2 regions of the Pseudoalteromonas agarivorans genome follow, and region 2 is predicted to be linked to the other one. Evidence: predicted binding sites of a transcription regulator. Region 2 holds the regulator's gene; the other holds the start of a gene.
What was found. Region 2 encodes NrdR, which represses ribonucleotide reductase genes. Its sites were predicted from a motif close to AAACACNANATNTNGTGTTT; they were not measured.

Region 1: nrdA (class 1a ribonucleoside-diphosphate reductase subunit alpha) is a predicted target of NrdR. The motif match lies at 12,825-12,844, and genes of this name have one in related genera.

Annotation. Positions count from the first base shown of each region.
Region 1 covers NZ_JANIGJ010000001.1:644,616-661,194, forward strand. Annotated here, with positions in the region: gene NQT65_RS02850 (hypothetical protein) at 224-598, opposite strand; gene pyrF (orotidine-5'-phosphate decarboxylase) at 690-1,394, opposite strand; gene lapB (lipopolysaccharide assembly protein LapB) at 1,441-2,577, opposite strand; gene NQT65_RS02865 (lipopolysaccharide assembly protein LapA domain-containing protein) at 2,580-2,861, opposite strand; gene ihfB (integration host factor subunit beta) at 2,883-3,170, opposite strand; gene rpsA (30S ribosomal protein S1) at 3,236-4,903, opposite strand; gene cmk ((d)CMP kinase) at 4,999-5,709, opposite strand; gene aroA (3-phosphoshikimate 1-carboxyvinyltransferase) at 5,817-7,094, opposite strand; gene serC (3-phosphoserine/phosphohydroxythreonine transaminase) at 7,094-8,176, opposite strand; gene gyrA (DNA topoisomerase (ATP-hydrolyzing) subunit A) at 8,287-10,986, opposite strand; gene ubiG (bifunctional 2-polyprenyl-6-hydroxyphenol methylase/3-demethylubiquinol 3-O-methyltransferase UbiG) at 11,165-11,875, shown strand; gene NQT65_RS02905 (HAD family hydrolase) at 11,875-12,555, shown strand; gene nrdA (class 1a ribonucleoside-diphosphate reductase subunit alpha) at 12,968-15,250, shown strand; gene nrdB (class Ia ribonucleoside-diphosphate reductase subunit beta) at 15,324-16,454, shown strand; gene yfaE (class I ribonucleotide reductase maintenance protein YfaE) at 16,454-16,579, shown strand, end outside.
Region 2 covers NZ_JANIGJ010000006.1:7,577-24,155, forward strand. Annotated here, with positions in the region: gene ispA ((2E,6E)-farnesyl diphosphate synthase) at 1-881, shown strand, start outside; gene dxs (1-deoxy-D-xylulose-5-phosphate synthase) at 984-2,846, shown strand; gene NQT65_RS11605 (hypothetical protein) at 3,039-5,150, shown strand; gene NQT65_RS11610 (ligand-binding sensor domain-containing diguanylate cyclase) at 5,201-8,287, opposite strand; gene NQT65_RS11615 (phosphatidylglycerophosphatase A family protein) at 8,325-8,810, opposite strand; gene thiL (thiamine-phosphate kinase) at 8,807-9,781, opposite strand; gene nusB (transcription antitermination factor NusB) at 9,876-10,286, opposite strand; gene ribH (6,7-dimethyl-8-ribityllumazine synthase) at 10,302-10,766, opposite strand; gene ribBA (bifunctional 3,4-dihydroxy-2-butanone-4-phosphate synthase/GTP cyclohydrolase II) at 10,868-11,980, opposite strand; gene NQT65_RS11640 (riboflavin synthase) at 12,010-12,663, opposite strand; gene ribD (bifunctional diaminohydroxyphosphoribosylaminopyrimidine deaminase/5-amino-6-(5-phosphoribosylamino)uracil reductase RibD) at 12,680-13,813, opposite strand; gene nrdR (transcriptional regulator NrdR) at 13,816-14,265, opposite strand; gene glyA (serine hydroxymethyltransferase) at 14,631-15,887, opposite strand; gene thrC (threonine synthase) at 16,158-16,579, opposite strand, start outside.

The sequences.
Region 1 (16,579 bases), on a different contig from region 2:
TTATGTTGGCGCTTATAGTTAAATTTTTTCTAAATAGTCTAATTAAATGATTATTCAAAGATGATTAAACGTTTTGATGAATAAAAAACGTTATTTAGCTCTTATCACTAACGGCACTTATATTGCCCTATTCTCTACCCTCACCTTCGCGTAAATGAAATTTTTAAACAAAGCTAACACTTGGTTTTCCCTTCAAAAATAATTAGGGAATTGTTAATAGGCATTAGCCCATAATACGCTTATACGGTAACGTACATTCTGTATATTGCTTTGAATAATCAAGTATCTCAGCTTTTGTTTCTAAACTTAGTGGCGCCAACCTAAATACTTTATTTTCACATTCACTTTGTTTGTCGTCGTGATTTGAAATGCAATCTGACGTAGTTACGTTTTGGCGCGTTAAGCGCTCTTCATTTTTATAGCATAAGTGGTGTGCGTAGCCATGCATGGTTTGCTTAAATTCAAATAAATCGACAGGGTAATTTGCGACTAAGTCAGTAATCGTCGCTACTCCATCATAAGCTTTACTAGAAAAAACATATTTATTTACTGAAAAACCTGCAACAACAATTAAAATAGATCCAAAAATTAACTTCAAAATAAACCCCTTACTGCATTCTTAGTACTAATGTAGCATAAAAATGTATTCATAAAAGGGGTTTAGCACTAAATAATTGCTTTTTGTTAACTTAAACTAGTGATTTATTAACATCGGCTAAAGTTTGTACCGGATCTGACGATTGTGTAATTGGTCTACCAATCACTAAGTAATCGCTACCCGCTTCAATAGCTTGCTTAGGTGTCATAATGCGTTTTTGGTCGCCCACATCGCTACCAGCAGGGCGAATGCCAGGAGTAACTAGCTTAAACTCGCTACCTAATTGCGCTTTTAGCGCTTTCGCTTCTTGGGCAGAACATACTACGCCATCAAGCCCTGCTTCTTTTGTTAATTTAGCTAAATGAATAACTTGTTCTTGCGCTGATTTTTCAACACCCAAACGCTTTAGTTCAGCTTCGTCCATGCTGGTTAGCACTGTCACTGCAATTAATAAAGGTGCTTTATCACCAAACTTTTCAAGTGCCTGCTTTGCCTTATTCATCATTTCAAAACCACCTGATGCATGAACGTTTACCATCCAAACGCCCATATTAGCCGCTGCGGTGACCGCTTTTGCCACTGTATTAGGGATATCATGGAATTTTAAATCTAAAAATACGTCAAAGCCTAAATCGATTAACTGTTTAACGAATGCAGGGCCAAAATAAGTAAACATTTCTTTGCCTACTTTTAAGCGACACATATCTGGTGAGAGTTTTTTTACAAAATTAAGAGCCGCGTCTTGTGAATCGTAATCTAGGGCAATAAGAACTTTTTTTGTATCTTCTAAAGACATAACTATCCTAATGAATGGCAGTAAAGTTATAAATAGTTGGGGGTTATTAAAATCCGTCTAGGCCTCTACTTGGCACAATGGTTTCCCAATGTTTACAAGATGGGCAGTTCCAATAAATAGTGTGGCTTGTAAAACCACAATGTTGGCATTGAAAGTCTGGTTTTGTAGCTATATACGACGTAACTAGCTTATCAATTTCATCAAGTACTTCTTTGGTATTTGGATTTTTATCACCCATTAGCTGTAGTAAAAAGCTAAAACCTCGAATTGTAGGCTGACGTTTTAAGCTGTCGGTTAAAAACTCAAATGCCTGTTTAGTATTTCCCTGCTCTAACAGTGCTTGGCAATGTTTTATTTTTATTAGCACCCCGCCTTTATCGAGCAAGTCACATAATAAATCATGAAACTGATGTGTTAAATTTAACTGCTTATAACTATGTGCAAGCTGGTCAATAAACAAAGGCGCAAATAACGTAAATTGGCAAACGAGTTCACGCCAATAGTAAATTGCTTTTACGTAGTCTTCACTAGTGTAAGCCGATAACCCTAATTCGTATAAAGGGCGAACCGCTTTGTAATTTAAGCTAATGGCTTTGTTCATTAATTGCGGTTTATTTTCGCTTAAGGCAGCTTCACTGTAAAAATTAGCAGTTGCTTTAAAATGCTGCTCTTTAACAAATAACTCACTGTGGGCTTCGAACATATTTATGCCCTTTTCCCACTCTCGGGTTTGCGAGTATAAAGTAATAATTGGGTCAAGTGCTTGTTCATGCCCAGCCTTAACAAGCCACACTAAATGCTCTTCTGCACCGTCTAATAAGCCGGCCATAATATAATCTTCGGCTAATTCTAGACGGCTAGCTGCGGCTTGTTGTTCATTTAAACTTGGGTGTTTTAAAAGGAGTTCATGAATTTTTATTGCGCGGTCAAGCTCACCTCTTCGGCGAAACATGGTAGCAAGGGTTGAATAGTGGTCAACAGAGTCAGCAGCCACTTCTAATAGGTTTATTAGATGCTCTAAGCCCTGATCTTCTTCTCTGTCTAGTAAAAACTTTAAGCCTTTACTGTATTCAGAAGTGATTTGGCGATTGAGTTGATGAGCTTGGTTTTTTGCACTATTTTTGCCCATAATCCAGCCATAACCGGCAGCAACAGGCAGTAGTAAAAACAAAAGCTCAATCATGATTAGGTGTCTTTATTAGCAATAAGCTTACTATTATTTTTTTCTGGCGCTAATTGTTTTTTTAAGCGGTAATTTTGCCACTTTAATTTAGAAAACAATTTAAAGCTAATAAAACACCCTATTATTACACCCAGTATAAAGCAGATACTTATTATTACAGCGAGTGGCAAGGTATTACTGGCAATAATATAATTGATTTGTACTAATTGTGGATTTTGAGAACCCAATAAAAATGCGCAAAATAGGCATAGTACAACCAGAATAATTTTTAATACCTTAAACAAGTAACTACTCCAACTGGTTAACTAGGCAATACTCTCGTTTACGCGGTCGCGTAATTCTTTGCCTGGTTTAAAATGAGGTACATGCTTACCATCAAGCTCTACTGTATCGCCAGTCTTAGGATTACGACCTGTGCGAGGAGCGCGGTAATGCAAAGAGAAACTACCAAAACCTCTGATCTCAATACGATCGGAAGTAGATAATGAGCCGGCCATTTGTTCAAGAATTTCTTTTACTGCATTTTCAACATCTTTCACTGGAACGTGTGCGTGCTGTTCGGCAAGTGTTTCTATCAGTTCTGACTTAGTCATAGCGTTTCCTTAAAGAGAATAGTGGAAGGGCAAAACTGCCCTTCCAATTAAAAACTAATTAGTAATTAGTCTTTTTGTGCATTTGCGAAAGCAGCTGCCATTGCGTTTTCAAACACTGGCTCTTCTTTCTTAAGCTTCTCTAGTACTTCTTTCTCTTCTGCTTCGAAAAGAGCTTTAACAGATAAGCTTAAAGTGCGGTTCTTACGATCAACGCCAACGTATTTAGCTTCGATTTCGTCGCCTACAGAAGCAACAGTTGTTGCATCTTCAACGCGCTCTTGAGCGATATCAGCTACACGGATGTAACCTTCAACACCTTCGATAAGCTCTACAGTTGCGCCTTTCGCATCAACTTCAGTCACTTTACCTTTAACAATAGCACCTTTTTTGTTTGCATCAAGGTAGTTATTGAACGGGTCAGCTTCGATTTGCTTAACACCTAGAGAGATACGTTCACGCTCTGGGTCAACTTGCAATACGATAGCAGTGATTTCGTCGCCTTTCTTGAATTCACGTACAGCTTCTTCGCCAGGCGTGTTCCAAGAAATGTCTGAAAGGTGTACAAGACCATCAATACCACCGTCAAGACCAATAAAGATACCGAAGTCAGTGATTGATTTGATCTTACCAGTAACTTGGTCGCCTTTGTTTTGTAGACGAGCAAATTCCTGCCAAGGATTAGCAATACATTGCTTAAGACCAAGAGAAATACGACGACGTTCTTCGTCGATTTCAAGAACCATAACTTCAACAGTGTCACCTAGTGAAACAACTTTTGAAGGGTGGATGTTCTTGTTAGTCCAATCCATTTCAGAAACGTGAACTAGACCTTCAACGCCTTCTTCGATTTCTACGAAGCAACCGTAATCAGTAAGGTTAGTTACACGACCAGAAAGCTTAGAACCTTCTGGGTAACGACCAGCGATAGCTGCCCATGGATCTTCGCCAAGCTGTTTAAGGCCTAGAGATACACGAGTTTTATCTTTGTCGAATTTAAGAACTTTAACTGCGATTTCGTCGCCAACATTAACGATTTCTGAAGGGTGCTTAACACGCTTCCACGCCATATCAGTGATGTGTAGTAGACCATCAACACCACCAAGGTCAACGAATGCACCGTAGTCAGTAAGGTTCTTAACGATACCTTTAACTTCTTGACCTTCAACAAGGTTAGCAAGAAGCTCTTCACGTTCTTGTGAGTTTTCAGATTCGATAACTGCACGACGTGAAACAACAACGTTGTTACGTTTTTGGTCAAGCTTGATTACTTTAAATTCAAGCTCTTTACCTTCAAGGTGAGTTGTGTCACGTACTGGACGAACATCAACAAGTGAACCAGGTAGGAAAGCACGGATTGAATCAACTTCAACTGTGAAACCGCCTTTAACTTTACCGTTGATAACACCAGTAACAGTCTCTTGCTCTTCACATGCTTTCTCAAGACGGATCCACGCTTCGTGACGCTTCGCTTTCTCACGAGAAAGGATAGTTTCACCGAAACCGTCTTCGATTGCATCTAGTGCAACATCTACTTCGTCGCCTACAGCAACTTCTAGTTCACCAGCAGCATTTTTGAACTGCTCTGCAGGGATAGCACTTTCTGATTTAAGACCAGCATCTACAAGTACAATGTTATTCTCGATAGAGATTACTGTACCTTTAACAATAGAGCCTTGCTCTGCTTCAAAACCCTTTAAGCTTTCTTCAAATAACTGCGCAAAATTTTCTGACATACGAATATACGTCTCATATATTAATACCAATAAGCAACCATGCTGCATGGGGTTGTTAAAATAGCACTGGCGTCCTGCTGGTGCATAAAATGTGTTTAGCTTCGTTTAGGAAGCTTGCCTTGTGAGATAGCAATATCTACTAAAGTTATAACTTTATCAAACACTTGCTGAGCATTAAGCTCGCTTGTGTCTATTTCAATTGCATCATCAGCAGGAACAAGCGGCGCAACGGTGCGATTCATATCGCGCTCATCACGAGCTTGAATGTCCTGTAATAGACCACTTAGTGTAACATCAAGGCCGCGCTCATTCAACTCAACATAACGTCTGCGCGCGCGTTCTTGTGCACTAGCGGTTAAATATATTTTTAATGGTGCGTCTTGAAAAACCACGGTGCCCATATCTCGGCCATCAGCAATTAAGCCCCGTTCGGTTTTAAACGCACGCTGGCGTCGAAGTAACGCTTCACGTACACGCGGTAATGCAGCCACTTTTGAAGCAGCTGCCCCAACCTCTTCATTACGAATTGTCGAGGTTACATCTTCGCCTTCTAAAATAACTTTTCCAGCATTAGTTTGGCTATCAACCAAAAACTGCACATCTAAGTTTGCAGCAAGCGGGACAAGCGCTTCTTCGTTGTCTAATGCTATTTGGTGATGAAGTGCGGCAAGGGATAATACACGGTAAATTGCGCCGCTATCCAATACATCCCACCCCAATTTGTCGGCTAACAAGCGACAAACAGTTCCTTTACCTGAACCACTTGGGCCATCAACGGTGATTACGGGCATTAATAACGCCTGCATTTAAAACCTCCTGCAATGCACACCTAAATAAAACCGCGATATTATACGTCACTTCTGCAAATAGATCCGCTTTAGTGTGTAACTTTTTATAATTATTTATAAAAAGCCTACTCACTCACTGATGCTAAAACCTTGAAAAAGGTTGGAAAAGTTTTATATGTACACTTAGGATCGTTGATTGTAATAGGCTTTCCGCCTACGGCAACCATTGCAAAACACATCGCTATACGGTGATCGTCATACGTATCTATAGCCACATCATTGAATGCACTAGGTGGTGTAATTTCGATAAAATCTTCACCCTCTACAACCTCGGCACCCACTTTACGAAGTTCAGTTGCCATAGCATATAAACGGTCGGTTTCTTTTACACGCCAGTTATAAATATTGCGAATAGCCGTAGGCCCTTTAGCAAATAAAGCAACCGTAGCAAGTGTCATTGCCGCATCAGGGATAGCGTTAGCGTCAATATCTACACCTTTTAATTCACCTTTACGAACAACTAAACGCTCGTCATACCATTTTATTTCAGCGCCAACTTGTTCCATCACTTTAGCAAAACCAATATCACCTTGAACTGATTTAGCGCCCACGCCTTTAATTTCAATTTCGCCACCGGCAATAGCCGCTGCCGCAACAAAGTAAGACGCTGATGATGCATCACCCTCCACCATAATACGCTCTAGTGATTGGTATTGTTGGCCGCCTTTAACTTTAAATGTTGTATAGTCGCTGTGCTCAACAGTCACCCCAAAACGCGCCATTACATCTAACGTTATATCAATGTAAGGCTTAGATACCAAAGTACCCTTAATGGTAATTTGCGTATCACCACTAAATAAAGGGGCAGCCATTAGCAATGCTGTTAAAAATTGGCTAGAAATACTGCCATCAATTTCAACAGTACCGCCTTTAATTTGCCCACCAATTATTTTTAGTGGTGGGTAGTCTTTATGCTTTGTGTAGGTAATATCGCCGCCGAGTGCTTGTAGCGCATCGACCAAGTGCCCTATAGGGCGCTCTTCCATTCGCGGCTCACCTATAAGCTCATACTCCCCAGCTACAGCTGCGAGTACCGCGGTTAAAGGACGATAAGCAGTACCTGCATTGCCTAAAAATAAAGGTTCACTTGGGGTTTTAAATACACCGCCAACCCCTTCTACGGTTGCCACAGTGCGATCATCATTAAGCGTTACGTTAACACCTAGTAGTTTTAATGCACCCAACATATGGCGAATATCATCGCTATCTAACAGGTTTTCTACAACGGTAGTCCCTTGAGCCAGCGCTGCTAATAATAAAATACGGTTTGATAGGCTTTTAGACCCTGGTAAGGTAACACTGCCATTTACACGAGAAATAGGCTCTAAACGAAGTTGTTCCATTAGCTGTGCTCCTGTGCAAATGCCGCCATAAAGTCAACCAAGGCTTGCACACCTGCAAGTGGCATTGCGTTATAAATACTTGCGCGCATACCGCCTACAATTCTGTGTCCTTCTAGGGCAAGTAAGCCGGCTTCTTTAGATTGCGTTACAAACTTTTCGTTTAAACTTTCATCGTTTAGCCAAAACGGTACATTCATACGCGAACGACAATGCGTCGCTACTTTATTAGTATAAAAAGGCGATTCATCAATAAAGTCATAAAGCAGCTTAGCTTTAGCAATATTTTGTGCTTCCATTGCCTTAACGCCACCGTTTTGCTCTAGCCATTCAAATACTTCGGCCGCTAAATACCATGCAAAAGTAGGCGGTGTATTAAACATGCTGCCTTGTTTTGCTTCAAGTGCGTAATCTAAAATGCCAGGTTTAGCTAAACCGTCACGCTCAAGTAATGTTTTGCGAACAATAACAATAGCTATACCTGATGGACCTATATTTTTTTGTGCACCAGCATAAATTAAATCAAATTTATTTACGTCAATTTCGCGCGACAAAATAGTCGATGACATATCAGCAATAATAGGCGCTGTTGGGTGACTAGGCACATCAAAAATCTCTAATCCGTCTACCGTTTCATTTGGGCAGTAGTGAATGTAAGATGCATCTGCAGGTAACTCCCACTGCGCCACTTCTTTTATAGAAAACAGCCCGTTTGCGTCATTTCTAACGTTGATTGAGTGGGTTTGAGTAAATTTATTAGCTTCGTCAGTGGCACTTTTAGACCAAACGCCGTTCTCGCAGTAAACCGCTGTTTTACCATTTTGATGTAAATTTAAAGGCACAGCACTAAATTGACCGCGGCCACCACCGTGCATAAATAACACTTCAAATTCATCGCTAATGTTCATTAAACGACGAAGGCTGGCTTCGCATTTTGCAGTAAGCGCTAAAAAATCTTTACTACGATGGCTTATTTCCATCACAGATACGCCTAAGTCTTGCCAGTCTAAAAATTCTTTTTGTGCTTTTTGCATAACAGCTTGTGGAAGCATAGCTGGCCCCGCACAAAAATTATATTTACTCATTACCTTTGCCTCATTCCAGTAATTTAAACTCTTTTGATAAACAAAAAAGGATTATTAATTTTTTTCAACATGATTAAAAAAAGCGGCCTTAGCCGCTTTTTCAATTTCAGTTATTCAGAAGGTGGATTATCATCCGTTGCTTCTTCATTTACTGTATCAACCGTTTCAACGTCTTCAATATCAACTAAGTCACTGTCTGTAACTTCAATCTCTTCGATACGTTGTAAACCAACTACTTGCTCTTCGTCAATAGTTCTGATCAAAATAACACCTTGGGTGTTACGTCCAACCGTCGATACTTCATTAACGCGGGTACGTACTAGCGTACCACGGTTTGAAATAATCATTATTTCGTCGTTGTCGTCAACTTGTACAGCCCCAACTACTGCGCCATTACGCTCACTCACCTTAATAGATACAACACCTTGTGTTGCACGGCTCTTAGATGGGTAATCTTCAAGTTGAGTACGTTTACCGTAACCATTTTCAGTCACAGTTAAAATAGCACCGTCAGACTTAGGCACAATTAACGACACTACGCGTTGGTCGTCGGCCATCTTAATACCACGAACACCGGTAGCAGTACGACCCATAGGGCGAACACCTTTGAAACGAATTTCAGGGTTGCCTTCTTCGTCAAGTACCGGGTTGCCGTTTTCATCAACAACAGCAGACTCTTCCGCTTCTTTAAAGCGTACCACTTTACCTGCATCAGTAAACAACATAATTTCGTTGCTACCGTCGGTAATATCAACCCCAATTAGGCTATCGCCTTCGTTAAGGTTTACCGCAATAATACCGCTTGCACGTTGACGGCTGTATGCCGTTAGTGGTGTTTTCTTCACAGTACCAAATGCAGTTGCCATGAAAATGTATTTATCTTCTTCGTACTCGCGTACAGGTAAGATAGCAGTAATGCGTTCATCATCTTCAAGTGGTAGTAAGTTAACAATCGGCTTACCGCGAGCGGCGCGACTAGCCAGTGGTAACTGGTATACTTTAAGCCAGTACAAACGACCCGCAGTAGAGAAACATAAAATGGTATCGTGGGTATTAGCCACTAAAAGACGCTCGATGAAATCTTCATCTTTCATCTTCGTTGCTGACTTACCTTTACCACCACGGCGCTGCGCTTCGTAATCAGACAATGCCTGATACTTAACGTAACCTTCGTGCGACAGGGTCACAACAACATCTTCTTCGTTAATTAAATCTTCAAGGCTAATATCGTGCGCTGCCGCGTTAATTTCTGTACGACGCTCATCACCATATTGCTCTTTAATTTCAACTAGCTCATCACGAATAACTTCCATTAAACGCTCAGGGCTACCTAAAATGTGTAGTAGCTCAGCAATTAAATCTAACAGCGATTGGTACTCTGCTAAGATTTTTTCATGCTCAAGACCGGTTAGTTTGTGTAAACGTAAATCAAGAATTGCTTGTGCTTGCTGCTCAGAAATATAGTACTGACCATCGCGAATACCCAGCTCACTTGCCAGCCAATCTGGGCGTGCTACGTTGTCTTCGCCTGCTTTTTCAAGCATAGCTTGTACGTTACCTAAATCCCATGGGCGAGCTGTTAAGGCTACTTTAGCCTCAGCTGGGGTTGGCGATTTACGAATAAGCTCAATAATTGGGTCGATGTTGGCAAGCGCAATTGCTAAACCTTCAAGGGTATGAGCACGGTCGCGCGCTTTACGTAAATCAAATACGGTACGGCGTGTAACCACTTCACGGCGGTGAATAACAAACTCTTCAAGCATTTCTTTTAAGTTGAAACACTTAGGTTGGTTGTTAATTAATGCAACCATATTCATACCAAACACAGTTTGTAACTGAGTTTGTGAATATAAGTTGTTGAGGATAACTTCACCTACATCACCACGTTTGATCTCAATAACGATACGCATACCGTCTTTATCTGATTCATCACGTAGTGCGCTAATACCTTCAATTTTTTTATCTTTAACAAGCTCAGCTATTTTTTCAATTAAGCGTGCTTTGTTAACCTGATAAGGAATTTCGTGCACGATAATGGTTTCGCGGCCTGTTTTTTCATCGGTTTCGATGTCGGCGCGTGCACGCATGTACACTTTACCACGGCCGGTTAAATAAGCATCTTCAATGCCTTTTTTACCATTAATAATGGCAGCCGTTGGGAAATCAGGACCCGGAATGTAATCCATTAATTCATGAATCGTTAAATCAGGGTTTTGAATAAGCGCTAAACAACCATTAACCACTTCAGTTAAGTTATGTGGTGGAATGTTTGTTGCCATACCTACCGCAATACCTGAAGAACCGTTAACAAGTAAGTTAGGCACTTTGGTTGGTAAAACGTCAGGAATTTGTTCGGTACCGTCGTAGTTAGGAACGAAATCAACCGTTTCTTTTTCAAGATCAGCTAATAACTCATGCGACATTTTTGCCATACGTACTTCTGTATAACGCATTGCCGCTGCTGAATCACCATCAACCGAACCGAAGTTACCTTGGCCATCTACAAGCATATAACGTAGTGAGAATGGCTGTGCCATACGCACGATGGTGTCATAAACTGCACTGTCGCCGTGTGGATGGTATTTACCGATTACGTCACCGACCACACGGGCCGATTTTTTGTAAGGCTTATTCCAGTCATTACTAAGCTCGTTCATTGCAAACAAAACGCGGCGGTGAACAGGTTTTAAACCATCACGTACGTCTGGTAATGCACGTCCTACAATTACGCTCATTGCGTAATCAAGGTAGGAGTTTTTTAACTCGTCTTCAATATTGACTGGCAGAATTTCATTGGCGAGATCAGTCATTTGATATCACATTCCTTCAGTATCAGCTCTTAGCAACCCGGTATTAGGCGCCAAGAGTATTTGTTATTATTTCTAAGCGACCATGCTATCACAATTAATTTAAATTTACAGGCGCAAAACTTTGCGATTTATCAATTTAGCCCTATATAATGGCCTCAGATTGACGAGGAAGTATTTTATGACCGAACATCAAAATGTAGATAACGCAGAAATAGCAAAATTTGAAGCCATTGCAGAGCGATGGTGGGACCAAGACGGAGAGTTTAAACCTCTTCACGAAATTAACCCATTACGATTAGACTTTGTGGCTAACAAAACCCAAGGCTTATTTGATAAAGAAACACTCGATGTAGGCTGTGGTGGCGGCATTCTTAGCGAAAGCATGGCACGCATGGGCGCACACGTAACCGGTATAGACATGGGGCAAGAGCCACTCACCGTAGCAAAGCTTCATAGCCTAGAAACCGGTGTAAATGTTGACTATATAAAAGTACCTGCAGAAGAATTTGCAACCCAGCACCCTGCTCGCTTTGATGTAATAACCTGTATGGAAATGCTAGAGCACGTACCTGACCCTGCTTCTATTATTCATGCAGTCGCAGAGCTTGCCAAGCCAGGGGCTGATGTGTTTTTCTCAACCCTAAATAAAACGCCTAAAGCTTACTTGTTTGCTATTGTAGGTGCTGAAAAGCTGTTAAAAATGGTGCCTGAGGGCACACACGATCACAACAAATTTATCAAACCTGCACAACTTATTGCATGGGCTGAACAAGCCGGTTTAAAAGTACGTGCCAGTGCTGGCCTGGGCTACAACCCGCTTTCTAAGCAGTATTCATTAAATACAGATGTGAGTGTTAATTACATTCTTCATTTTGAGAAGTTAGCATAATGGCTAGCTCTCATACCCCCTTAACTCCTTTTGAGTACGACGCTTTCTTATTTGATTTAGATGGCACCTTGCTTGATACAGCAGACGATTTAGGTGCTGCTTTAAATGCTGTACTTAAAAGTGAAGGTGTTACGCAAGTTACGCCTGAAGCTTATAGAAAAGTAGCGTCTAATGGCGCCGGCGCACTACTTGAACTTGGCTTTAAAGCGCAATGGGCATCGCAACCACAAACTGAACGTATAAAACAATTAGTCAGCCACTACAGCCAAAACCTAGCGACACACACCCGCTGCTTTGAAGGCATAGAATCATTACTCATAGCCCTTGATAACCAAGGTATAAAATGGGGAATAATGACTAATAAGCCAGGGTTTTTAACCGATCCATTAGTGGCTGCTATACCCGCTTTAAAAAATGCACACGTTGTGATCAGTGGCGATACCCTCACCGAGGCTAAACCATCACCTTTACCCTTACTACACTGTACAAAACTGATGAACGTAGATCCTAAACGTTGCTTATACATAGGTGATGCTCAACGTGATATAGAAGCAGGTAAAGCCGCAGGTATGCACACAGCAACAGCGCTTTGGGGCTATATACCAAGTATTGATGAGGCCAAGGGCTGGGAAGCCGATTTTAACTGGCACACCCCTATTGATGCTTTTAACCATATATAGTGCCATGTAAATTTTTAAGCACTATATATTGTGATTGTGTTAGTTTTTATGCAAAGCTTGATGATAAAAAAAGCAGTCGAAATTTATTTTCAAAATGCATAAATTTAGCAGATCATTAGTTGATTTTTAGCTATTTCAACTTAAATGATTGTTCGAAGGTGAGTGACTACTAACACAAATACGTTATCCCAAAGTTATCCACAAATAGGGGCAATTATGTCCCTTGCAAATCAGCTCAGACCACACTATCTTGTGATCTCTAAATTGAACAACACCAGATATTGTGGCCAAATGTTATTCAATTAAATTCGCCAATACGGTGAAACTTATAATAAATGAATACGTACCTTGCTTTGGCGAGGTATAAAGCATTGGTCAAAATACACAATTCCCAAGGAATACAGGCAAAGCTATGAACCAACAGTTATCTGTAAGCAAGCGTGACGGGCGTAAAGAGCCTTTAGATCTTGATAAGATCCATCGCGTTATTGAATGGGCCGCCGAAGGTTTAAACAACGTATCGGTTTCACAGGTTGAATTAAAGTCACACATTCAATTTTACGACGGTATTCGTACAAAAGACATTCACGAAACCATCATTAAAGCAGCAGCCGATCAAATTTCAAAAGAGTCGCCTGACTACCAGTACTTAGCTGCCCGCTTAGCTGTATTCCACTTACGTAAAAAAGCGTATGGCCAGTTTGAGCCACCACGTTTATTTGACCATGTTACAAAAATGGTTGAAGACAAACGCTACGACGCTCATTTACTCGTTGATTACACAGAGCAAGAGCTTGATGAGCTAGATGCTTATCTTGATCATTCGCGCGATCTTAACTTTAGCTACGCAGCAGTAAAGCAGCTTGAAGGTAAATACCTAGTACAAAACCGCGTAACGGGTGAAATTTACGAAAGCGCTCAGTTTTTATATATCTTAGTGGCTGCGAGTTTATTCTCTGACTACCCGCGCGAAACACGTACTGATTACATCAAACGTTTTTACGACGCAGTATCGTTATTTAAAATATCTCTACCAACGCCAATTATGTCAGGTGTCCGTACGCCTACTCGCCAGTTTAGCTCGTGTGTATTAATTGAATGTGGCGACAGCCTTGATTCAATTAACGCTACATCGTCTGCAATCGTTAAATACGTATCACAACGCGCAGGTATTGGTATTAATGCTGGTCGAATTCGTGCTTTAGGTAGCCATATTCGTAACGGCGAAGCGTACCACACAGGTTGTATTCCTTTTTATAAGCACTTTCAAACAGCTGTTAAAAGTTGTTCGCAAGGTGGTGTACGCGGCGGCGCTGCAACTTTGTTCTACCCGCTTTGGCATCTAGAAGTAGAGAACCTACTTGTACTTAAAAATAACCGTGGTGTAGATGACAACCGCGTTCGTCACCTTGATTACGGCGTACAGTTTAATAAACTAATGTACTCTCGTTTAATTAAAGATGACTACATTACATTATTTAGCCCATCAGATGTGCCTGGCCTTTACGATGCATTTTTTGAAGACCAAGCTGAGTTTGACGCACTTTACGTAAAATACGAACAAGACGAGTCTATTCGTAAAAAACGTATTAAAGCCATTGAGCTTTTCTCTATGTTTGCACAAGAGCGTGCAAGTACAGGTCGTATTTATTTACAAAATGTGGATCACTGTAATACACACAGCCCATTTATTTCTAAAGTTGCGCCAATTCGCCAATCTAACTTATGTTTAGAAATTGCATTGCCAACTAAGCCACTTAACAACGTAAATGACGAAGAAGGCGAAATTGCGCTTTGTACACTTTCTGCGTTTAACTTAGGTGCAATAGAGTCACTTGATGAGCTTGAAGAGCTTGCTGAACTTGCAGTACGCGCACTTGATAACTTACTTGATTTCCAAGACTACCCTGTACCGGCGGCTAAAAATGCAACTATGGGTCGTCGTACGTTAGGTATAGGCGTAATTAACTACGCTTACTACCTTGCTAAAAATGGTAAGCGTTACTCAGATGGCAGTGCTAATGCACTGACTCACAAAACGTTTGAAGCAATTCAATACTACTTAATGAAGGCATCAAACGAGCTGGCTAAAGAGCGTGGCGCGTGTCCTAAGTTTAACGAAACAACGTACTCTCAAGGTATTATGCCAACTGATACGTACAAACGTGACTTAGATAAAATTTGTGATGAGCCACTGCACTTAGATTGGGATTCGTTACGTGCCAGCATTAAAGAGCACGGCATGCGTAACTCAACACTTAGCGCATTAATGCCTTCAGAAACATCGTCGCAAATCTCTAACGCAACTAACGGTATTGAGCCACCACGTGGTCACATTAGCGTTAAAGCAAGTAAAGACGGTATTTTAAAACAAGTAGTTCCTGAGTACGAACGCTTAAAAGATAACTACGAGCTACTGTGGGATATTCCATCAAACGATGGTTACTTACAGTTAGTGGGCATAATGCAAAAGTTTATTGACCAAACTATTTCGGCCAATACTAATTATGATCCAAACAAATACGAAGGCGGTAAAGTACCTATGAAAGTCTTATTAAAAGACTTACTAGGTGCATACAAGCTTGGTGTTAAAACACTTTACTACCATAACACCCGCGATGGCGCATCAGATGCACAAGACGACACTCCAGAAGTGGAAGATGATGATTGTGCAGGCGGCGCGTGTAAAATTTAATAGTTAAACTTAAAGCGGGCTCTTTGCCCGCTTTGTCCTGATAGTTTTAGTGATAGTTTTTTGAGTGATAGACATGTCTTATACTACTTTTAGTCGTAACCATAATGATCAAATGCAAGAGCCAATGTTTTTTGGCCAAACCGTTAACGTTTCGCGTTACGATCAACAAAAATACCCTATTTTTGAAAAATTGATTGAAAAGCAACTTTCGTTTTTTTGGCGTCCAGAAGAAGTAGACGTAAGTAAAGACCGTTTAGACTTTCAAGCATTACCAGAGCACGAAAAGCACATATTTTTAAGTAACTTAAAATATCAAACGCTGCTTGATAGTGTACAAGGCCGCTCGCCAAACGTTGCCCTACTCCCTATTGTGTCTATTCCTGAGCTAGAAACATGGATAGAAACATGGGCATTTAGTGAAACTATTCACAGTCGCTCTTACACCCACATTATTCGTAACGTTACACAGTCACCAGAACTTATTTTTGATGACATAGTTAGTAACGAAAAAATTAGCGAACGTGCTGATGCGGTAACCACCTACTACGATGATTTAATCAATGGTGTGTCGCTTTACAACCTGTATGGCGAAGGCAAGCACGAAATTAACGGTCAAACCGTTGTAATTAGCTTATTTGATCTTAAAAAGAAACTTTACCTTGCCATGATGTCGGTAAATATTCTTGAAGCCATTCGTTTTTATGTCAGCTTTGCATGTTCGTTTGCCTTTGCTGAGCGTGAATTAATGGAAGGTAACGCTAAAATCATCAAGCTAATAGCACGTGATGAAGCACTTCACCTGTCGGGTACGCAGCATATTTTAAACATTATGCAAGATGGTAAAGACGACCCAGAAATGGCGATTGTTGCCGCGCAGTGCCGTGAAGAAGCCATTAAAATGTTTGTTGAAGCCGCAGAGCAAGAAAAAGAATGGGCAGAGTACTTATTCAAAGATGGCTCTATGATTGGTTTAAACAAACACATTTTATGTCAGTATGTTGAATACATTACCAACGCACGTATGACCGCCATTGGCCTGCCTGCGCAATTTGAAAACAACAGTAACCCAATTCCATGGATCAACTCATGGCTTGTGTCTGACAATGTGCAAGTTGCACCGCAAGAAGCTGAAATTAGCTCATACCTTGTAGGTCAAATTGACTCACAAGTAGATGCCTCAGAATTTGGTGACTTTGATTTATAATGAGTGACAAACCCACTGCAAGTATAACGCTTGCAGATAACAGCCAGTGTATAGAATTTAGCACTGGCTGCCCTTCTGTTTTACACTGCTTAGAAAACCAAAAAATAGACGTAGCGTATCAATGC
Region 2 (16,579 bases):
TACAAGAAAAAATAGAATGTGCTCAACAAGATGTCGTAAAGACCCTGCAACAGTACTTTGATCAACCCCTTGATACCGCACACACAGTAAAAGAAGCTACGCAGTACGGCTTATTTAACGGTGGCAAGCGTTTACGCCCCTTTTTAGTCTACGCAAGTGGTGAAATGCTCGGAGCTAATAAGCAAGATTTAGATATTCTTGCTGCTGCTATTGAGTGTATTCATAGCTACTCGTTGGTACACGATGATTTACCAGCCATGGATGATGACGACCTTCGCCGTGGACGCCCAACTTGCCATATAGAGTTTGACGATGCGCATGCAATTTTAGCAGGCGATGCACTACAAACATTAGCCTTTGAGCTTATCTCGGCTCACAATTTTACCTGCAGCGCATCAACACAAGTAAAAATGATCAGCGCACTGGCTAAAGCATCGGGGCTTGAAGGCATGGTAGGCGGGCAAGGGCTAGATATTGCAGCCACAGATAAAGTGATTACAGTACAACAGCTTGAACGAATTCATAAATTAAAAACGGGTGCCTTAATCAACTGTGCCATTACATTGGGTGCATTATGTAGCGAAAAAGCAGACAAACAAACCTTAGAAAACTTACGTGTTTTTGGGTATGCTATAGGGCTGGCATTTCAAGTGCACGACGACATTTTAGATGTTGAAGGTGACACATTTACTCTAGGTAAGCCACAAGGCTCTGATTTAGCTGCTAATAAAGCAACTTATCCGGCCCTATTAGGTATGCAAGGTGCCAAGCAAATGGCGCAAAATTTAATAGAGCAAGCGCATCAAGCATTAAACAAAATAGATGCTGATACCTCTACTCTAGCGGCGCTGGCAAACTACCTGATTAAACGTGACCATTGAGTGTTACATATACGTATTGCCATTTAGCACTGACATTATTACTCAACAGCGGTAACAACTAATAAGTTAGCACCGGTGTTAGCGAAGGATAAAATAAATACCATGACACTTGATAGTAGCAAGTATCCATTACTTAACTTGGTTGACGAACCAGCCCACTTACGCGATATAGCGCAAGATAAACTCCCTGCGTTTAGCAACGAGTTACGAGACTATTTACTCAACTCTGTTTCGCAAAGTAGCGGCCATTTAGCGTCTGGTTTAGGAACTGTTGAGCTTACCGTTGCTCTACATTATGTGTATAACACACCAGAAGATCGCCTTGTATGGGATGTAGGCCATCAAGCGTACCCGCATAAAATTTTAACGGGACGACGCGATTTAATGCATACAATTCGTCAAAAAGACGGATTACATCCATTCCCTTTTCGTGAAGAAAGCCAATACGATACCTTTAGCGTAGGCCATTCAAGTACCTCTATTTCGGCAGCACTTGGTATGTCTATTGCGGCTCAAAAAGAAGGCAAAGGCCGCAAAACTGTTGCCGTTATAGGCGATGGTGCCATTACAGCAGGTATGGCATTTGAAGCCATGAACCACTTAGGCGATGTAAAATCTGACATGTTAATCATTTTAAATGATAACGAAATGTCGATTTCTGAAAACGTCGGAGCGTTAACTAATCACTTTGCGCGTATTTTATCTGGCAGCTTTTACACAAACATTCGCGAAGGCAGTAAAAAGTTACTCTCTGGCGTGCCTCCTGTTAAAGAGCTTGCCAGTAAAGTAGAAGAGCACCTAAAAGGAATGGTTATTCCAGGTACCTTTTTTGAAGAACTAGGTCTTAATTACATTGGCCCAATTGATGGCCACGATGTAAATATGCTCGTAGATACACTGCGTAATATGCGTAATTTAAAAGGGCCTCAGCTTTTACATATAAAAACCCAAAAAGGAAAAGGCTATAAACCCGCAGAAGCTGATCCTATTGGCTATCACGGTGTGCCAAAGTTTGACCCTAATACATCAAGCTTACCTAAATCTAAACCTGGCGCCGCCACTTTCTCTAAGGTGTTTGGTGATTGGTTGTGTGATATGGCCGAGCAAGATAAAAAATTAATGGCTATTACGCCGGCAATGCGTGAAGGCTCAGGTATGGTGCGTTTTTCAAAAGAACACCCAGAGCAGTATTTTGATGTAGCCATAGCAGAGCAGCACGCTGTCACATTGGCCGCCGGTTTTGCCTGTGAAGGGTTAAAACCCGTTGTAGCTATTTACTCGAGCTTTTTACAACGTGCGTATGATCAACTTATCCATGATGTTGCACTGCAAAACTTACCTGTGCTTTTTGCTATAGACCGCGCTGGTATTGTAGGCGCCGACGGCGAAACACACCAAGGTGCGTACGACTTAAGCTTTATGCGCTGTATTCCAAACATGGTTATTATGGCCCCAAGTGATACTAACGAGTGCCGCCATATGCTTTATACCGGTTATAAGGCTAATTGCCCTGTAGCAGTTCGCTACCCTCGTGGTAGTGCCGGTACTGCCGATATTCAAAGCGAAATGACGCTACTGGAAATAGGCAAAGCCAATACCATTAAACAAGGCGCTAAAATTGCTATTTTATCCTTTGGTACTTTGCTTGAAAACGCGCAACTTGCTGCAAATGAGCTAGGTGCAACGCTAGTTAATATGCGCTTTATTAAGCCACTTGATACAAGTTTATTAGATGAGCTTAGCCAAACTCATGATGTAATAGTAACGCTTGAAGACAACGCTATTTGTGGTGGCGCAGGCTCAGCGGTTAATGAATATTTAGCAGCGCAAAAAGCCAACCTAAAAGTGCTTAACTTAGGTATTCCTGATGAATTTATTAAGCACGGCACACAAGCGCAAATGCACGATGAAATGGGTTTAGGCGAACAAGGCATTTTAAATTCAATAAAATCGTTTATCGCTTAATTATTTTTGCTAGCTAGTTTTTAAAGGGAGCCTGATGGCTCCTTTTTTGTTTTTTATTTTTAAATATTTGCATCCAATGTGTATTTCTACGCGTTATCTCTATGAGGTTAACACAGTAAATAGTACGTACTGAGGAGTATAAACAGGCACGTTATTTACTTTCATTTGATGGAATATTAAAAGGTAAAAATGATGAAAAAAGCTAATTTAACTCACCTTCATACACAAAACAGTTCACTTAAACGCCCCCTTTGTTTTTCAGCATTAGCGCTTGGGATAGTACTTGGTATTTCAGGGTGTAGCGGTGATGATGGAGAAAACGGTTTAGCCGGTACGCCGGGAGCAGATGGTCAAGATGGAAACGATGGCACAAACGGCAACCCCGGCTTTAGTGCAGCCACGTTTATTTTAGCTAATAACGGCGAGCAAAACGCAGGCACTGTTGATTTAATAAACCAGAACGCTGCCAAATTAAAAACCTTTAATACCACTGCAAATGAAGGCGTAGCCTTTGATAGCCTCGGTAATTTAATACAAGCAAGCGACAGCGAAAATGGTAGCGTTAAAACTATATGCCAACTTGCCAATCGCGATGATGGTGCAAGCTTTAGCACTAATCAAGACCGTGAAATTACAGGCCCTGCAACTACACTGGTTAATCCTAAGGGCATAGCGATTGCAAAAAATAGCGGGCTGATATTTATAGCTGATTTTGGTGCCATGCAAATTACCACATTTGGCAGTGCTGCAGCGGGAGATGCCGCGCCGCTTGCTACCACTGTTACCGAAGCCGCCCCGTGGGATGTTGATTATGACCACGTAAACGACCGACTTTATGTAGCACTTACCAACGGTGATGTCGCGGTTTACGATGATTTTGTAAGCGGTGAATTTACCGCTATGCCAAATCGTACTATTACACCAAGCGATGCCGATGGTGTGCAAATATCGGTAAATATTCACGGCATTGTTTATGATGAAACCACCAATAAACTTATCTTATCGGATGTTGGTAGCGCATCAGATGCTACCGATGGCGCGCTTTTTGTTATTAATAATGCCTCAACTGCGCAAGGTAATACATCTGTTGCACGCAGTATTTCAGGCCCTGCGACTATGCTAGGCAACCCTGTAGATATTACCCTTGAGGGTAGCGATTTACGTGTGGCCGAAAAATCAAACGATGCAATTTTAGTGTTTAGTAATATATTTGCCGGGGAAAGTGGCGATATAGCGCCCGATTTAAGTACTGCGTCTACTAAGCCAGAGTCAATTACTAACACGCTAACTCAAAGCTCAATGGCTGATATATCAGATAGTACTGAGCCTAATATGGCGCTATTAGGCGTAGCCGTATCCAGTAATCCAAGTACTGCGGGTGATACAACAGGCCAAATTAGCCGTTTAAATACAACATTAAGTAGCGAACTTGCAAGCTATAATGCAAGCCAAACGATAGAAAGCGTTAGCTTTGATAAAGCAGGTAATAGCTACGCAACATTCGATAATGCCAGTACAGGAATGGGCGGAATCGTCATCTCTACTAAAGTGGCTTATAACCGTGATGGCGAAACATTTAACGCCAGCCAAGATAGACTGATTTCAGGAAGCAATACAGGCCTTATTTCACCTAAAGGATTAGATATTGCCTCCGATAGTGGAATGATTTTTGTGGCTGAAAATAATGAAACCACGCCGAGCATTGCTATATTTTCAAGCTGTGGCACCGGCGATGTATCGCCTCTTATGACCTTAACTTTTGCCAATAATGCACGCCCGTGGGATGTTGATTACGACAGTAACACTGACCGCGCTTTTGTTGCGCTAACTAATGGCACTGTAGCGGTATTTGATCAAGTTAAAAATAAGCTACTAAGTGGCGAGACCACAATAAGTACAGAAGATAGATTAATTACACCTGCCAATAATTCACAAGCACTAGCAGGGCCTACCAATATTCATGGAATAGATTACGACTCATTAAGTGGTGCGTTAATACTTTCTGATGTAGGCAGCGCAGCCGTTGCTGACGATAGCAAAATTTATGTATTAAATAATACCGCAAATGCCTCGGGGTTAGTTAATATAAGCGCGACGATTAGCGGGCCCAATACATTATTAGGAAACCCTGTTGATATTATGTATAGCGGAACCGATTTATACGTTGCCGAAAAGTCTAACAACGTAGTTATGCGCTTTAATAATATTTTAAGTACCGCAGGGGGAGATATAAGTGCCGATGCAAGTATGGCATTTAGTGCTCCTGAATCAGTGGCTATTTTACCAGCGTGGCTAAACCAGTAATTAAATAGCGTTACCCTCACCATGCCTAGCCTACTTTTGTAGGTTGGGCATTATCGCATCCACACTTTAATATCTGCTAAGCCATTACTTTGTAAAATACCCAGCTGCTGATCTACATTCGAATTTTGCTCAAACTCAAACGCATCCAACTGTTTATCAAACGTAATATTTGCGACACCGTCACCACCGCGTTTTTTAACCTGATGAAGCGCTATATCGGCTAAGTTTATCGACGTTTCCCAGCTTATTACTTGCCCACCTAAAAGCGGCAGTGGGTAAAAAGACCACCCCAATGAAGCCGTAATATTGGTTGTTTTACCGTTTGGTAATTGAAACGAATTTAATGCGATTGCTTGGCATAAATCAGAGGCATAGCTGTCAATCATGTTGCACTTAAAATCGCGCAGCAATAATAAAAACTCATCCCCACTCCAGCGTGCTACATAGTCAGAGCCTTGGGTACGCGAATTAAGTAACGCTGCCATTTGTTGTAAGCAGCTATCTCCTGCTATTGGGCCATACGCATCGTTTATACGGCTAAAGTTATCAAAGTTGATAATAAGCAGTACAAGTGACTTACCTTGCGCTTGTAAAGACTGTGCATTACGTTGGAAGTGCTCAATATCTTTAGGGAGCTGATCAAACAAAAAGCGGCGGCTACGTAGCCCTGTAAGCTCATCTGAGTGACTAACTAGTTTAAGCTGTGAGTTTACTTGGCCTAATTTATCGTTAGCTTGGCGCAGCTCTAATGTACGCTCTGTTACCAGGGCTTCGAGTACTTCTTGCTTACGGCGCTCTTGCGCTCTAAATACCCAAAAAATAAAGTAAAACAGTAAAATAAAGCCACTAACAATTAGCAATCTAAAGTAAATAGTTTCGTCAAAGCGCTGCGGTACTACAAATGCATACTCGACAGTTTGCGCTCTGTCCCAATCTTCGCCTTGGCGTTTTGCCTCAAGCTCAAATAAAAATGACCCCGCCGGTAAATTTGTATAAATGGCTTCTCGGCGTGCATTAGCATAGCGCCAATCACTATCTAACCCACTTAACTTATATCTAAACTCAATACTATTTGGCGCATAATAATCGATGGCGGTGTACTTTAACGTTATGTCGCGCTCGTCAGTATCTAGTAAAGGCTTTTCGCCCAATGCTGCGGTAGTTAACGCGCGCAGTGGTGTGGTCAGTGTTTCTACTTTAGGCTTTAATACATTTAGGCCAAATAGCTCGGTATTTTTAGGTATTTCTACAATGCCTTGTAAGCTTGGGTACCAAATTGAATAATCGGTCATGGCAACGGCATCGTGTCCTAAACCGTTACAACACTGGCTTGCTTTACCATCGAGCTGCCTATCAAAAGAAGAAATAACCTCTTCCACTTTTAAGCTCGACACCTCTGATTTAAATTGCGCTACTGGCATACGGTAAACACCTTTCATGGTACTTACCCATACACGCTTATAGGTTTCGTCATACTCTAGGCTAAAAATAGAGCCATAGGGTAAGCCGTTGGCTGCATCTAACTGTCGCCAATGCCCTTGTAAACTTCTGTAAAATAAGCCGTCATTAAGCGAGCCAATTAAAATACCTACACCATCTATATGTAATACGCTGGTGATGTATGCACTTTCGAGCGAAGTTTGGTCACCTATTTTTTCAATGCCACGGTCAGTAAAGTAATACGCCCCTTTACTGGTCCCTATTACACCAAAGTTTGCTTTATCGAGCACATACGTTATAAATTTACTGCCTAAAAAGGCATTGTATGCAAAGGGTGTTAACCCGCCATAACTTAGCCTATACAAGCCACGCCCTGTACCTATCCAAAAACCACCTTTGCTTGATGGGCTAATAGCGAATACCGGATTGTCGCGCAGGGCTCTGCCAGGAAAACTGTATAGTTTATCTTGCTCGTAAAAAAACAGCCCTCGTCCGGTCGCTATATATAAACGCGACCCATCAAACTGTAAGTCGTGTACTGTTGCACGGCCAAATTGCGCACTGGGTATTTTATTGACAAAGTTTTTATTTAAATCGAAATACCCAATACCACTTTTATTTGCCACCCATAAATTACCATCGGGCGCTTGGCTGATTGCCATAACGGCCTCTGTCATTTGCGATAAAGCAGAGTGGCGTTCTATACGCCCTTCGTGTGCAAGCCATAAGCCTTCGCTAAAACTTGCAAGCCAAATATTATTTTGGCTATCGCGGTAAATATCGGCAAACCAAATACTTTGATCTAGCTGACTTGGCTCAACCCATTGCCACTCACCCGACTTAGCTCTAAAAAGCAGTCGTCCATACGTAGAAACCCATAAGCCACCATTGGTGTCGCTCATAAATTTATACACAGCTGAGTTATTCGCATTCGGTAGCGGAAAAGGTCTTAGCTCATCGTCTAAATCTAAAAAGTAGGCACCCAGTTCAGAGGCTAAATATAAATTACCATTTAAAAAAGACAGATCATGAACAATGGTTTGTGCTAACCGCTCAGGCAATGACACCTTAGCTGTTAATTCTAACCTGAGTTTTGAAAAATCAGAGGCGCTTTTAGTTAAGCGTAGTAAATGACGGTCGTTGACAAGCCAAATCCCCTCTGGAGAAAGCGCCATTTGACTAACCGACCCCACTATTTGGGTGATCACAGTAGCATTTACAATAGGAACGAGTTCGTTCGCTTTATCACGTAAATCAACTTGGTTGCGGTCTACATAATAAAGCCCATTAGCTGCTATCCAAATGCTGCCCTTGGCATCTTCTAATATGTCTCTAACTGGGCCTTTAATATTAAATTCTTGTGCGGCAAGCGTTTGCGGGTTTATGACCACCAAGCCACTTTTAGTGCCCACCCACAGATAGCCATTACTATCTATGAGCAGTTTATTAATACCATTGCTTGGCAAAAAAGGACTATTTTGTGTGTTGTAATTAGTGAAAGTTGTGCCGTCAAAGCGACTAAGACCAAATTGCGTTCCGACCCACATATAGCCTTGCTGATCTTGCACAACACTTTTGAGCGATTGTGAGGGCAAGCCATCTTTGATATTCCATTGCTTAACAACGTAATCAGTAATAGAAGCCCAACTTGGCATGGCACACAACATAAGTACACATACCAGTAAAAATCGCATCATTTCGCTGCCACCTAGTTAAACAAATAAAACACAAAAATTAAAAGGGTAGTAAACCTGCTTTTATTAACGCTTGCAAACAAATAAGCGAAAAAATACCGGCAAGTACATCATCGGCCATTATACCCACGCCGCCGTCCATTCGCTTATCGAGCGTTTTGATCGGGCCTGGTTTGGCAATATCAAAAAATCTAAATAATAAAAAGCCTACAAGTAAGGTTTGCCAACTAAGCGCTGCGCTAATCATCGTGATGTAATAACCCGCAACTTCATCCCACACTATAGCTGGGTGGTCGTGCACACCTAAATCATCGGCGGTTTTGCCACACGCCCAAATACCAAAAATACTAATAACCACGGCAAACACGATTTGTAGCCATAGCGGAAAATACATGGTCATAAAAATAAATGGTAAAGCAGCAAATGTACCAAAGGTGCCTGGCGCAACAGGCGCAAGGCCAGTGCCAAACCCTAGGCCAAATAACTGGTGCGGGCGCTTTAAATTAAACTGTTTTTTGCTAGTCAAACCTGCTCCTTGGCAAAGTGCTCAAAGCCCTGTTGCTCAAAATTAAATTTTTCACCGTGGTGTAAAAGCTCAATGTGCCCTTCGCCACTTTTTATTTGCCCTATGCACGTTGCTTCTACGCCGTATTGACGTAATTTAAGCTCCAACATGCTTTTATTATCTTCAGAGACAGTAAAAAGTAATTCGTAGTCATCGCCATAGCCTAAAATATACGGCAATTGCGCCTCAAAGCTCAGGCTTGAACGCATAGCGTCTGAGGTTGGGATGTTTTCAATATTTATACTGGCGCTGACTTGTGACATATCAAGTATGTGGCTTAAATCCGCCATAAGGCCATCAGACACATCAATAGCTGATGAAGCAAGGCCACGTAATACTTGCCCTGCAGCCACCCGTGGAGTGGGGTAATCAAAGCGGCTATTTATGTACTTTAAGTGCTCAGGCTCAATACTTAGGCCACGCTTGCGAGATTCAATAGCCAAGCCTGCATCACCTAGCGTGCCGGTTACACATACCCAGTCGCCCACTTTAGCACCTGCACGGCGTAAAGCTTTGCCCTCTGGCACAGTGCCTTTAGCGCATATAGTAACTGTTAAAGGGCCCTGCGTAGTATCGCCACCAATTATTTGTACATTAAAGTACTCAGCAATTTCGTGCATTCCCTCAGTAAATTCTTCAATCCACTGCTGGTTAATATTTGGTAGGGTTAATGCCACCGACACCCAAGTAGGCTCAGCCCCCATGGCTGCTAAATCACTTAGATTTACGGCCAGTGCTCGGTGTCCTAATGCTCGGGGGGAAATGTCATCAAAAAAATGAACACCTGATACAAGCGTATCAGTTGTTACTGCAAGTTGGCAGTTTTGCGGAACGGTAACTAATGCACAGTCGTCCCCTATTCCTAGGCTTACATCACGACGAGTTATACCACGACCTTTAAAGTAGCGGTTTATTAATTCAAATTCCTTCATACACAAAAAAGCCGACCTATGCCGGCTCTCCTTTTTAACGTGTACTAACTGTTAAAGCTAAGCTCTTTAGCAGAGCGCTTTAGCAAGGTTAGTATTACTTGCGTAAATGCTTAACAGCTTTATCAAGTACACCGTTTACAAATTTATGGCTGTCTTCAGCGCCAAATATTTTAGCAAGCTCAATGCCTTCATTGATTGCTACTTTGTATGGCACATCTTCACGGAATTTAAGCTCATACGCGCTTAAACGTAAAATTGCACGCTCTACCATATCTAAATCATCAAATGGACGTGTTAAATGCGGAGATACAGCTTCATCTAGTTGCTTATAATTAACGGCAACGCCACGCGCTAAATCTTTAAAGTATTCAACATCAATTTTAGTCACGTCGTTTTCGATCAACATTTGTTGTTCGATATCGGCAATTAAATTGCCACTTAATTGCCAAGAATAAACGGCTTGAAGTGCTAAGATACGTGCTTTACGTCTTGCTGCTGGTTTCACAAAAATTCCTTAAACTTAAATTTTATCTAACACATTAACCATTTCAAGCGCGCCTAATGCCGCTTCGCCGCCTTTGTTACCCATTTTGGTACCAGCGCGTTCAATTGCTTGTTCAATGCTTTCTGTGGTTAATACGCCAAATGCAACCGGGATATCATACTCAAGCGATACATTTGCAAGGCCTTTGTTAGATTCGCCAGCAACGAGGTCAAAGTGTGGTGTACCACCTCTGATCACTACGCCTAATGCGATGATTGCATCATACTCTTTTTTTGCCGCAATGCGTTTTGCCGCTAAAGGTAACTCTACTGCACCGGGTACATACACAACGGTAATGTCATCATCGGCTACGCCACCAGTACGCTTTAGCTCATCAACAGCACCTTCTAGTAGGCTGCTACCAATAAAATCGTTAAAACGAGAAATAACAATAGCGAATTTTTTGCCTGGAGCGTACTTATTACCTTCAATAATTTTCATTTGATAACCCTAAAAATATGTTCAAGCGGTTGCGATTGCGCAAAAATTGCTGCGCATCATACCATAAAAATAAAAAAATAGACTAGTTAAAAGCTGAGCCCTTATTGTGGCTCAACGTAATCAACCACTTCTAAATGAAAGCCCGAAAGTGCATGGTACTTTTTAGGGCGACTCATTAAGCGCATTTGCTTAATACCTAAATCAGCCAGTATTTGCGAGCCCACACCAACGGTACGCGATGTACCTTTAAATTTACGCGGCGTAACATTTTCGCCAGCATCGGCAGCAGCAAATGCTTTTACTGTGGCCTCTAGCTCTTCGGTGCTTTCTTGTTTACCTAAAATAACCAGTGCACCGTTATTTTCTGCAATGTAAGCCATTGCATCAGAAAGCCCCCAACTACGGTCCGCACTTCTGTCTGAAAGCAAAATGTCGTTAAAGGTACTTTGTAAGTGCACGCGCACAAGCGTTGGTTCTTGCTCTTTAATTTCGCCTTTTAGCAATACGTAGTGCAGTTGGCCGTCAATCGTATCTTTGTAGGTTACTAAATCAAACTCACCGTGCTCAGTAGGTAATTTACACTTAGCCACCTGCTCTATGGTGGTTTCGTTAAGGTTTCGGTATTCAATTAAATCTGCAATTGTGCCAATTTTAATACCATGCTCTTTAGCAAATACTTCTAAATCAGGGCGGCGCGCCATAGTGCCATCGGCATTGAGGATTTCTACAATAACTGATGAGGCTTCAAGGCCGGCTAAACGTGCCAAATCACACCCAGCTTCGGTGTGGCCTGCGCGCGTTAACACGCCACCTGGCTGTGCCATAATAGGAAAAATATGTCCAGGCTGTACGATATCGCTTGGTACGGCGCCTTTTGCAATTGCCGCTTGAACTGTACGCGCTCTATCGGCTGCAGATATACCCGTTGTTACGCCTTTGGCAGCTTCAATCGACATAGTAAAGTTAGTAGAAAACGCTGCGCCATTGTTTTTAACCATTAACGGTAAATCAAGTTGCTCACAACGCTCTTGCGTCATAGTTAAACAAATTAAGCCACGGCCATGAGTGGCCATAAAGTTAATTGCTTCGGCGCTAATGTGCTCTGCTGCAATGATTAAATCACCTTCGTTTTCTCTGTCTTCGTCATCCATTAAAATAACCATTTTACCGGCTTTAATGTCGTCGATGATTTCTTGTGCGCTGTGTAAATTCATAAATTTGCTCGTGTAAGTTATCAGTGTCGTTATTTAACAAAACCAGCTTTAGCTAGTAAGCTCATTGAAATATCTGAGCCAGTCGGCTGCTCAGCCCCTTTAATAAGGCGCTCTAAATAACGTGCAATTTGGTCGACTTCTAAATTAACGCGTGTGCCCACTTTAAAATCAGCAATGGTGGTTTGCTCGCTTGTGTGCGGCACTATGGTTAATTTAAATTTATTATCTTGTACAGCGTTTACTGTCAGGCTTATACCATCTATACATACAGACCCTTTGTAAGGAATGTACTTCATTAAGTTTTCATCGGTGCTTAGCCAATATTCTGTAGCGCGCGCATTACTAGTGATGGCTGTAATGGTTGCAATGCCATCAACATGACCTGACACTAAATGTCCGCCTAAACGTGAAACCGGCTGCATGGCTTTTTCAAGGTTAACTGTTTGGCCAATATTATAATTTGCAAACCCAGTTAGGCTGATAGTTTCGTTTGATAAGTCGGCACTAAAGCCATCAATGTGCTTATCAACTACCGTTAAACATACGCCATTAGTGGCAATGCTATCGCCAAGCTTTACATCGCTCATATCAAGATTAGCGCTTTGAATGCGAATGGCTAAATCGCCTTGTTTTTTTTGTAATAGCGCAATTTTGCCTGTGGCTTCTATTATTCCAGTAAACATAGCCCTACTCTTTTAATTAAGTGGTTGGAATGTGTTTTGTGGCGGTTATACGTAAATCATCGCCTATTTTCACACACTCTTTAAACGTCAAATTAACGGTGTTTTGCATATCTGTTAGCGGTGCAAAATTAACTAAGCTTTTTGCATCGCACCCCATTAGTTTAGGCGCTAGATAAAATATATATTCGTCTATTAAATTAAGCTCTGTCATTTTACCGGCAAGTGTAGCACCCGCTTCTAAATAAACATGATTAAATTGCAGCTTAGCAAGGTGCGCTAAAACAGACGTTAAATTAACTTTGTTATTTTGCTGAGGCACTTCTATATGCCTTACAAAATGCGGCCACTGCGTTGATTTATCAACCTTGGTAGTGAAAATTATTATTTCACTTTCAATATTAAATACTGCCAGCTCTGGTGTAAGCCTATTTTGTGAGTCAATTATAACACGCACCGGTTGGCGTAGGGGTAAATCGGTAGGCAAAGCCTGTGGCAACTCGCTTAACCTCACATTGAGCTTAGCATCATCGGTAATAACCGTATCGGCGCCCGTTAAAATAGCGCAGCTTTGTGCTCGGTGTAATTGTACATCTTGTCGCGCAGCGCTGCCGGTGATCCACTTACTTTGGCCATTTTTAAGCGCGGTTTTACCATCAATGCTGGCCGCCATTTTACACGTAACATACGGAAGTCCCTGCTCCATACGCTTAAAAAAACCTAAATTAAGTGCGCGCGCTTGCTGCTCTAAAAGCCCAAATGCAACCTCAATACCGGCATCGCTAAGTATTTTTAGCCCTTTACCTGCTACTTGTGGGTTGGTGTCGACCATAGCTGCAATAACTTTTACTACACCTGCGGCTTTTAAACCCTCTGCGCACGGGGGAGTGCGTCCGTAATGGCTACACGGTTCAAGCGTAACATACGCAGTCGCGCCTTTTGCGTTTTCACCTGCTACAGCAAGAGCATTAACCTCAGCATGCCCCTGCCCAGCTAATTGATGAAACCCTTCACCAATTATGTGGTTATCTTTAACTAAAACACACCCTACATTAGGATTGGGGGTGGTTGTAAATCGCCCTTTCTTTGCAAGCTCGATGGCACGTGCCATGTACATTTCATCTTGCGCAGTAAAGGTTATTTGGTTTTGCATTATTACTCCCCTAAACGGGCAATTTCTTCACCAAATTCGCGTATATCTTCAAACGAGCGATACACAGAGGCAAACCGCACATAGGCTACTTTATCCAGTTTTTTAAGCGCCTCCATTATGCACTCACCCACAAGGTGACTTGATATTTCTCGCTCGCCGGTAGCACGCAACTGCGATTTAATAATATTAACCACTTCATCCACTTGCTCTGTACTAACAGGGCGTTTTTCTAGGGCGCGATTAAGGCCATTGAGTAGTTTATCTTCATTAAAGGGTTCTCGGCTGCCATCTTGTTTAATTACACGTGGCATAACTAACTCGGCGCCTTCAAAGGTAGTAAATCGCTCGTGACACTCGTTACATTCTCGACGACGGCGAACTTGGTGGCCTCCGCCGACTAGGCGAGAATCAATAACTTTAGTATCTTTTGCGGTACAAAATGGGCAATGCATAACTCGGTACTTCCGTTTTAAAACAAAAAAGGCCGCTATTTAGCGGCCTTTTATCTTAGCAAAAAAATAGGGCCTGTTGGCCTTTCAGGATTAAATTTGTTCTATCTAGGGGTGATTTGATCGCGGCGCGAGGTTTGTAACCTAGTGGGCTAAGTAAAAACCGAGCAACAAAGAGTAAATCGCCCCTAGGACGAACCCGAGGGCAGTGCGTGTTTGGCATTTATGCTGCGTTATCGCCTATTTGTGTGGAGTAACCACACTACATAGACTCTGCCTTGCCTAAAAACCAAACATACTACTGCAAATTAAACCTCGAAAGGTAAACAGGCCCCTTGTTGTGATCTAAATTACTGCTGCTTATGCAATTAAGCGTATACAGGTAGTTTTGCACAAATTGCTTTAACTTTTTCTTTAACTTGCGCTTGTACTGACTCATCATTGATGTTGTCTAATACGTCACAAATCCAGCCAGCAAGTTCTTTCGATTCAGCTTCTTTAAAGCCACGACGTGTAATTGCAGGTGAACCAATACGTAAACCAGAAGTAACAAACGGTGAGCGAGGATCGTTTGGTACAGAGTTTTTGTTCACAGTAATGTTTGCATTGCCAAGCGCTGCGTCTGCATCTTTACCTGTGATATCTTTATCGATTAAATCAAGTAAGAATAAGTGGTTTTCTGTTTTATCAGATACGATTTTGTAACCGCGCTCTTGCATAACAGCAACCATAGCTTGAGCATTTTTAACTACTTGTGCTTGGTATGTTTTAAATTCTGGTTGTAGAGCTTCTTTAAATGCCACTGCTTTTGCAGCAATAATGTGACATAAAGGACCACCTTGGCCACCTGGGAACACAGCGCTGTTAAGCTTTTTGTAAATTGCTTCGTCGCCACAAGCAGAAATAATTAAACCACCACGAGGGCCTGCTAATGTTTTGTGTGTTGTTGTTGTTACAACATGCGCGTGAGGTACTGGGCTTGGGTAAACACCCGCCGCAATTAAACCAGCAACGTGAGCCATATCAACGAATAAGTAAGCACCTACTTTATCAGCAATCTCACGGAATTTAGCCCAATCAACAATACCTGAGTACGCAGAAAAACCACCAATAATCATTTTTGGTTTGTGCTCAAGTGCTAGCGCTTCTACCTGTGCGTAGTCAATTTCGCCAGTTGCTTCGTCTAGCCCGTACTGGATTGCATTGTATAGCTTACCTGAGAAGCTTACGTGTGAACCGTGCGTTAAGTGACCACCATGAGCTAAGCTCATACCAAGTACAGTGTCGCCCGCTTCTAATAATGCTAAGAAAACAGCTGCATTTGCTTGAGAACCCGCATGTGGCTGAACGTTTGCATAGTCAGAACCAAATAGCTCGTTAGCACGATCAATTGCAAGTTGTTCAACAACGTCTACGTGCTCACAACCGCCATAGTAACGTTTGCCCGGGTAACCTTCTGCGTATTTGTTTGTAAGCTGTGAACCCTGTGCTTCTAGTACGCGTGGGCTACAGTAGTTTTCTGATGCGATTAATTCAATGTGCTCTTCTTGGCGAGCAGTTTCTTTGTTTATCGCGTCAAATAACTCTGGATCAAAATCCGAAATATTCATGCTACGTTCTAACATTGGGGTCTCCTAGGGCAACGTGTATGGTGTTTTTTAGAGGCTTTATTGTACGCTTTAAACGACTCTTTGCCTACGCTCTTAAGTTGAGGATATTTAAACAGGGATTGAATCTATTTCACAGCGTTTTTAAGATGATATTTTTTTATAAATGCATTAATAATTTAAATGACTTTTATTTTTTACATTTAATTAGTTAATGATAAATACTTTATTTAGCGCGTTCAAAATACAAAAAAAGCGGCCAAAGCCGCTTTTTTAACGCTAAGTTAGTTAGCCTAACTTAGCGAGTATTTCAGTGCGTAACGCTTCATAATCAGGGTTAATGTCGCTTGCTAAACAAGGTTTAGCAAGTGCGTCGCTAAGTGGTTTTGGCATATCAAGTTCAATATTTAGAATCTCTTCTACGCTTTCTTTAAACTTAGCAGGGTGAGCAGTTGCTAAAAAGATACCTGCTGCGCCGGGTGCTTTATTCTCTACAAGACCTTGGTACGCAATGGCGGTATGCGGCTCTGCAACATAACCAGTTTGTTGAATATTTTTCATCACTGCTTGCGTATTTTCTTCGCTCACGCTGGTTGAGTAAAAATTATCGTAGCTAAACCAGTTATTATCTAACATTGTTTGCACACGTGGCCAGTTATTTGGCTTGCTTACATCCATCGCATTTGAAAGCGACTCAAGTGTGGCATTTG